Regions from separate parts of the Pseudarthrobacter oxydans genome, predicted to be linked through region 1. Evidence: riboswitches for the same ligand, from Rfam matches in the RefSeq annotation. Region 1 holds a riboswitch; the other holds the start of a gene.
What was found. Region 1 has a riboswitch for cyclic di-AMP ahead of SMD14_RS03470 (hypothetical protein). Riboswitches for the same ligand answer to the same signal wherever they lie in the genome.
Positions count from the first base shown of each region.

Region 2: it holds a riboswitch for cyclic di-AMP, as region 1 does, so the genes downstream of both, SMD14_RS11000 (LysM peptidoglycan-binding domain-containing protein) here and SMD14_RS03470 (hypothetical protein) in region 1, are expected to answer to the same signal.

Region 1 covers NZ_CP139438.1:741,048-744,444, reverse strand. The annotation lists partial or broken gene SMD14_RS03475 (ATP-binding protein) at 1-1,455, shown strand, start outside; cyclic di-AMP (ydaO/yuaA leader) riboswitch at 1,551-1,711, shown strand; gene SMD14_RS03470 (hypothetical protein) at 1,717-2,412, shown strand; gene SMD14_RS03465 (glyoxalase superfamily protein) at 2,428-2,817, opposite strand; gene upp (uracil phosphoribosyltransferase) at 2,878-3,397, opposite strand, start outside.
Region 2 covers NZ_CP139438.1:2,428,944-2,432,340, forward strand. The annotation lists gene SMD14_RS10995 (lytic transglycosylase domain-containing protein) at 1-1,297, opposite strand, end outside; cyclic di-AMP (ydaO/yuaA leader) riboswitch at 1,537-1,737, shown strand; gene SMD14_RS11000 (LysM peptidoglycan-binding domain-containing protein) at 1,741-2,574, shown strand; gene SMD14_RS11005 (protein adenylyltransferase SelO family protein) at 2,722-3,397, opposite strand, start outside.

The DNA.
Region 1 (3,397 bases):
ACGCCTTATCCTGCTGGCCATGGCGCTGTTGATCGCCATCTGCGGTGCGGTGGGCGTAGCCAGCTACGCCTCGATGGACTCCTTCCTCACCCGCCAGCTGGACGAGCAGCTGAGCCAGGCCGCAGCCCGCTCCAACGATCCCGGCCGGCCTCCCTCCGGCGGCTTCAACGGCAGGGACCCCCTGGATTCCCGCGGACAAAGCGTGGGAACATTGAACGCCCGCATCCTCAACGGCCAGGTCAACAGCGCCGGCTTCCTGGCCCCGGACACTACGCGCTCTGCGCTGTCCTCCGAGGACAAGCAGGTCCTGCTCGCACTGGCCACCGATGCCCGGCCCGTTGACCGCACGCTCTCAAACGGTGACTACCGGCTGATTGCGGTCAAGACCAGTTTCGGCGACGTCCTGGTCACAGGGCTCCCCCTGGCCGCCAAGGAGAGCACGCTGACGTCCCTGGTGTGGACCTTCGTGTTCGTCTCGCTGGGCGGGTTGCTCCTGATCGGGCTGGTGGGCACGGTCCTGATCCGCCGCACCATGAAGCCCCTTGAACAGCTCTCCGAGGTGGCCACCCGGGTTTCGCAGCTGCCCCTGGACGCCGGCGAGGTGGCACTTGCCGTTCGCGTCCCGCCGTCGAACTCCAACCCTGGAACTGAGGTGGGCAGCGTGGGGCACGCGCTGAACCTCTTGCTGGACAACGTTGCGAATGCGCTGCAGGCGCGGCAGAAGAGCGAGACCAAGGTCCGGCAGTTCGTGGCTGACGCCTCCCATGAGCTGCGCACGCCGCTGACCGCCATCCGCGGCTACACCGAACTGATGAGAATGACGGAAAACTTCACTCCGGACGGGGAGAAGTCGCTGGCACGGGTGCAAAGCCAGTCGGAACGGATGACCGCTTTGGTGGAGGATCTCCTGCTGCTCGCGCGGCTCGACGAGGGCCAGCCGCTGAAGCTTGCCGAGGTGGACCTGACCCAGCTGGTGGTGGAAGGCGTCAGCGATGAGAAGGTCATGGCGCCAGGGCACACCTGGCGGCTGGAGCTCCCCGACGAGCCGGTGGTGGTGAACGGGGATCCGTCCCAGCTGCGGCAGGTGCTGATGAACCTGCTCTCCAACGCCCGCAAGCACACCCCTCCGGGAACCACGGTGGTAACGGGGGTGGAGAAAACGCCGGAGGGCGCCGCAGTGGTGACCGTAACGGACGACGGCGGCGGCATACCGCCGGAGTTCGTGGACCAGGTCTTCGCCGGTTTGCCCGCGCAGACGCGGCACGTGCGGGGACCAGCGCGCCCGGTGCGTCCGCCGCTGAAGGAACCAGCGGTTTGGGCTTGTCCATCGTCGAGTCCATTGTTGAGGCCCACGGCGGACGGGTAACGGTGACGTCGCAACCCGGCCGCACGCAGTTCGCCCTGCGGCTACCCCTCATGCGGGGAATGGCACAAGGCGGCGCGCCGTCATCGTGACCTCCGTTACCAAAATGTGACTTATGCGCTGAACTCCTGTACCGTCGAATGGGTGCGGTCCCCGTTCGGGCCGCATATCCCGGGTTGACGCCAAGCTCTGCCACTTCCCGGATTCCTCTTGAACAACGGCAGAGGCGGGGGACCCACCGTCCCGGGCACTGACTGCCCTTGGGGTTAAGCCTGCACGTGTTTTTTCCGTGCGGCCGGATGCCCTCATCCGAACCCGACAGCTAACTCCGCAGGTGTGAGAGGCGATCTATTATGTCCAAGTTCCTTGTAAAACCACGCCCGAATTCAGGCACGGATGCACGCTCCACGCGTGCAGCAGGCAAATTCCCCTCCGTCGGCCGGCGCGCCGGACTGCTGGCAGCATCCTGCGCCCTCCTTGTTGGAGTTGGCGCTGCGGGCCAGGCCACCGACACGGGTGCCCGCGTGGCAGCCACCGGGGCGCAGGCTTCGGAGTCCCATTCCAAGCTGAGCATGGAGCAGAGCGAAATCCGGGCCAACCCTGCGCCTGAGCCCGCAGCCGAGCAGATCAACGTTGTCCCGCAGGCAGCCGAACCTGCTCCCGTTGCCGAGCCCGCACCGGCTCCTGCGCCGGAACCCGCTCCGGCCCCGGCACCCGAGCCCGCGCCCGTCGTCGCGGTTAATGATCCCGCAGGCGCCCAGGCGTACGCCGCAGGCCAGCTGGCTTCCTATGGCTGGGCTCCGGACCAGATGCAGTGCCTGCAGACCCTCTGGACCAAGGAATCGGACTGGACCACCACGGCCACCAACCCGAGCAGCGGCGCCTACGGCATCGTCCAGTCCCTGCCGGCTGAGAAGATGGCCAGCGCCGGAGCCGACTACCTCACCAACTATCGCACGCAGATTAACTGGGGCCTGAACTACATCCAGGAGCGCTACCAGTCGCCGTGTGGTGCACTGAACTTCCACTTGTCGAACAACTGGTACTAGGCGGGATGCAGTAACCTACTTCTGCTGCTCCCCCGCCTCCCGGCCGGGGATGTACTGGACGGCCCACCGGTTCCCGTCCGGATCCGCGAAGTACACAAAATGGCCCCAGTCCTGCACGTCCACTTCGCTCACGTCCACCCCGTTGCCCTTCAGGTGCTCGTAGGCAGCCTGGATGTCGCTGACCACGAGCTGGAGGTTCGAGCCGGTACCCGGAGGCGCGTCCGTGAGCCCTTCCCCGATGCAGATGGAGCAGGCCGAGCCGGGAGGAGTCAGCTGGACAAAGCGGATGGAGTCCGTGGGCCGCTGATCGAAATCGGCATTGAACCCCACCTTGTTGACGTAGAAATCCTTGGCCCGGTCCACGTCGGACACAGGGACAAACACCAGTTCCAGTTTCCAGTCCATCCGCACAGGCTAGCCCTGCGGCCGGGAACAGGAAAGGCCTGGCTTTAGCCTGCCATGTCCTTAGCCTGCGATGCCGTACAGCCGGTCGCCTGCGTCGCCGAGGCCGGGAACGATGTAGGACTTCTCGTTGAGCCTTTCGTCGATGGAGGCCAGCACGATGGTGACGTTGGCGCCGGAGAGTTCTTCCTCCAGCTTCGCCAGTCCTTCCGGAGCAGCAAGCAGGCAGATGCAGGTGACATCAGAGGCGCCGCGCTTGAACAGGAACTTGATGGCTTCGCGCAGCGTCCCGCCGGTGGCCAGCATGGGGTCCAGGACGAAGATCTGCCGGTCGGTAAGGTCCTCGGGCAGGCGCTCAGCGTACGTGATGATGTCCAGGGTTTCCTCGTCACGGGCCATGCCGAGGAAGCCCACTTCAGCTGTGGGGACGAGCTTGGTCATGCCCTCGAGCATTCCAAGGCCCGCGCGCAGGATGGGCACCACCAGGGGGGTGGGCTTGGTGAACGCCGTGCCCACGGTGGTGCTGACGGGCGTTTCGATGGTGACTGGCTCGGTGCGGACCTCGCGCGTTGCCTCGTAGGCG
Region 2 (3,397 bases), 1.7 Mb from region 1:
GGGAACCGTACCGCTCGCGGATATAGCCAAGGCCCCACTCGATCTGTGTCCGGTAATTGGTCAGCCAATCGCTGCCGGCGCTGGAATACTTGCCCGGCGGCAGCGCCTGCGGGATGCCGTAGGCACCGGAGTACGGGTTGGTGGCCGTTGTCAGCCAGTTCGATTCCTTGGTCCAAAGCCGGGCAAGGCAGAGGAACTGGTCCGATCCCCAGCCATAGGCCCCCAGCCTGCCCGAGGCGTAGCTTTTGGCACCGGCAGGATCGTTGACCGCACCCGCAGGAGCAGAGGGAATTACGACGGCGGGCGGGCTGGGCGGCGCGGCAGGCGCCGGAGCGGGGACAGGCGGAGCAGGATCCGCCGGCGCAGGGTTGCCGGCCGGAGGATTTTCAGGTGCCAGATCGGCAGGAGCCGGACGCACGGGGGCGGGAGCAGCAGATGGCTGCGCCTTTGCCGCCGCGGCGGCTGCGGCAGCCCGTCGTCGTGCCTCTTCTCCGGCCGCGGCCCTTTTCGCCTCCTGCGCTGCTTCATAAGCGGCCAGAGCCGCCTGTCCACGCCGGAATTCACCCTCAACCGCCGCCGTCGTGCCCTTCAGGGACGCCAACTGCTCGGTCAGCTCCCGGTTGCGCTGCTGTTCTTCCGTAAGCTGGCGTGCCATGGCTTCCTGGGCCGATCGGGCCGCCGCAAGCTTTTCCGCCGCCTCGCCGGACAGCCGTTCACGCTCGGCCCGGGCGGCTTTCTCCTGATCGGCCAGTGAAGCCGTGACTTTCCCCGCGGCGGCTGCCTTGTCCACAAGGCCCGCCGTTTTGCCGCCCACCAGATGCACCACGTTGAGCCCGTGGACATTGTTGTTCCCGATCGCATCAAGGGCCACGAAGAACCCCATGTTCGTACCGCCCGTTTTGTAGGACTGGGCGGCCAGGGCTCCGATGTCCTTCCTGTGGCGGATGAGTTCGGCTTTGGCGGTCCCGGCCTGTTCCGCCAGCGACTCCACTCGGGCAGTGGATGCTGCCAACGCGGCATCAGCCGCTGCAGACTCAGCGGCTGACGCCACCGCCGCGTTGCCCAAGGCCTCCGACTGCGCCTGCAGCCCGTCCAACAGGCCTGCGATCATACCGATCTCTTTTTCCGTGCCGGCCTCGGTCAGCTTGGCCCGCTCCACGTCCTCCCACGAGGGGTAGCCACCAGGCGGAACGCCCTCGGCCGCGCCGGCCGGAGTCAGCCAAACGCTGCCGGCGAGGGCGGCGGCCAGCAGTATCCCGGGCAGGCGGTGCCGGGCATTTAGAACGGAACGGGACATAGTTCGGAAGCTTACCGGCTTCAACCTTCACTTCAAGGATGAGGGGCCTGCATCGTTATACAGCAGAGACAAGCCATCGACTTTCCACGGTGAAAGCCTGAGCGTGCGCGCAGTGCCCGCGACCCAGAGTCGATTCGTTTGCATAAACCGAGAGGAGAACCTCGCATGTTACCCAAACGTGACAATCGGCGCCGGGGCGGGTTATGGTCTTAAGGTGTCCCTCCCAGACGGGACATTCCCCTCAGCTTGCCGAGCCCTGCCGCTGAACCGGGAACCATCGCTATCCAGCTGGCAGGGACGGGGGAACCAAGTTTCCACGGCCTCTCAAGAGGCCTTGGGGTTAAGTCGCTGGCGCCTCCGTTCCTTTCGGAGTTGCTCCCGGCCGGGTATCTCCAGCCCGAACCCGACAGCTCACCCCGCAGGCATGGGAGAGGCGATCAACTGTGTCAAAAATTTCCACCACCGCCCGTCATCGCGCAACTCCGGCCCGCTCCATCATCCTGGAAGGACTGGCTGTTTCGGCCAAGTCCCAAGCCAGGACCCTGGGCCGTCCGGCGCTCGCCGTCGCAGCCGCATCCGGCATTGCCTTCGGCGTCGGAGCCCCGGCGCACGCCGGTGTGACAGGTCCGGACACCACTGAGACCACTAACATCCAGGCCTCCGCCGCCCCGGCAGCAGCAGTTGCAGCCCCCGCCGCCGCGGCCGGAACCGTCCATACGGTTGTATCCGGCGACACGCTTGGCGCCATCTCGGCCGCTTACGGCGTGGCCCTGGGCGATGTCCTGGCAGCCAACGGGCTTTCAATCTCCGCGGTTATCTACCCCGGCGACCAGATCCAGATCCCGGGTGCAGGCTACGCCCCGGCAGCTCCGGCCGCCGCACCCGCCCCGGCACCCGTCCAGACCGCCGCTGCCACGGCACCGGCGAACACGGGGATGAACCTGTCCTACGCCTCTGCCAGCACCGGCACGGGCACCGGAGCAGCAATTCTCGCCTCGGCTTACAGCCAGGTGGGCGTCGGCCAGGACTGCACCGCGATGGTGGAGAACGCCCTGCGTTCCGTTGGCCTGAGCGTCGGCGACCTGGCTCCCACCCAGTTCTTCCAGTACGGCACTGTTGTGGGTTCCCCCGCTCCCGGTGACCTCGTGATCACGGCCGGCCACGTGGGCGTTTACGCCGGCGACGGCCAGGTTGTCAGCGGCGGCGTGAACGGTTACAGCACCGAAGTCCACTCCATCAGCTGGCTGAGCGGCGCTTCCTTCGTCCGCGTAGCGTAACCAACGGCGACGGGGCAGTCCGCTCGCAGCGGGGCAGTCCCACCCTGTGGAAGGGGCTGGAAGGGGCGGCAGCCGGGTTTACCGGCTGCCGCCCCTTCCACGTTCTTAAGGGTCCTTGGGGCTCCCTTGGCTCCGCTGGAATTACGGCTAGGTGCCGCAGAAGGTCCGGTATTTGCCGAAGTCCTCCGGCGGTCCTTCCGTGTAGCGTTCCAGCCCCGGACGCTCCTGGAACGGGGACCGGACAACCTCAAGGAGGCGGTTAAACGGGTCAAGATCGCCCTCGGTGGCAGCGGCCAGTGCTTCCTCCACCAGGTGGTTCCTGGGGATGTACGCGGGGTTCACGCTGTCCATGAGTTCGGCGTCGGGCTTCAGCGCGGCCCAGCGTCCGGCCCAGGCATCGAAAGTCCCCAGGTCCGGCACCATGCCGCGGGCAGGCCTGGAGTTGCCCCGGGCGGCCTGTCCAAGGTTCCGGAAGAATTGCGTGTAGTCAACGGGTCCGTCCTTCAGCAGGCCGATCACGCCATCCACAAGGTCCGAGGCTTCGTCACGTTCCGGGCCTGCCGCAGGGCCGGCAGGCACGCCGAGCTTGGCCTTCATGCCCTCGAACCAGGCATCACTGTACCGGCCGCGGAACGTGCCTAGGGCCTCCACCGCGGGGCCGACAGCCTGTTCCTGGTCTTCGTTGAAGAGCGGCAGCATGGCCTCAGCGAGCCGGGCCAGGTTCCACTCGGCTACCACGGGCTGGTTCGCGTAGGCATAGCGGCCGCCTACATCGATGGAGCTATACACGGCGGCGGGATCAAACGCGTCCATGAATGCGCAG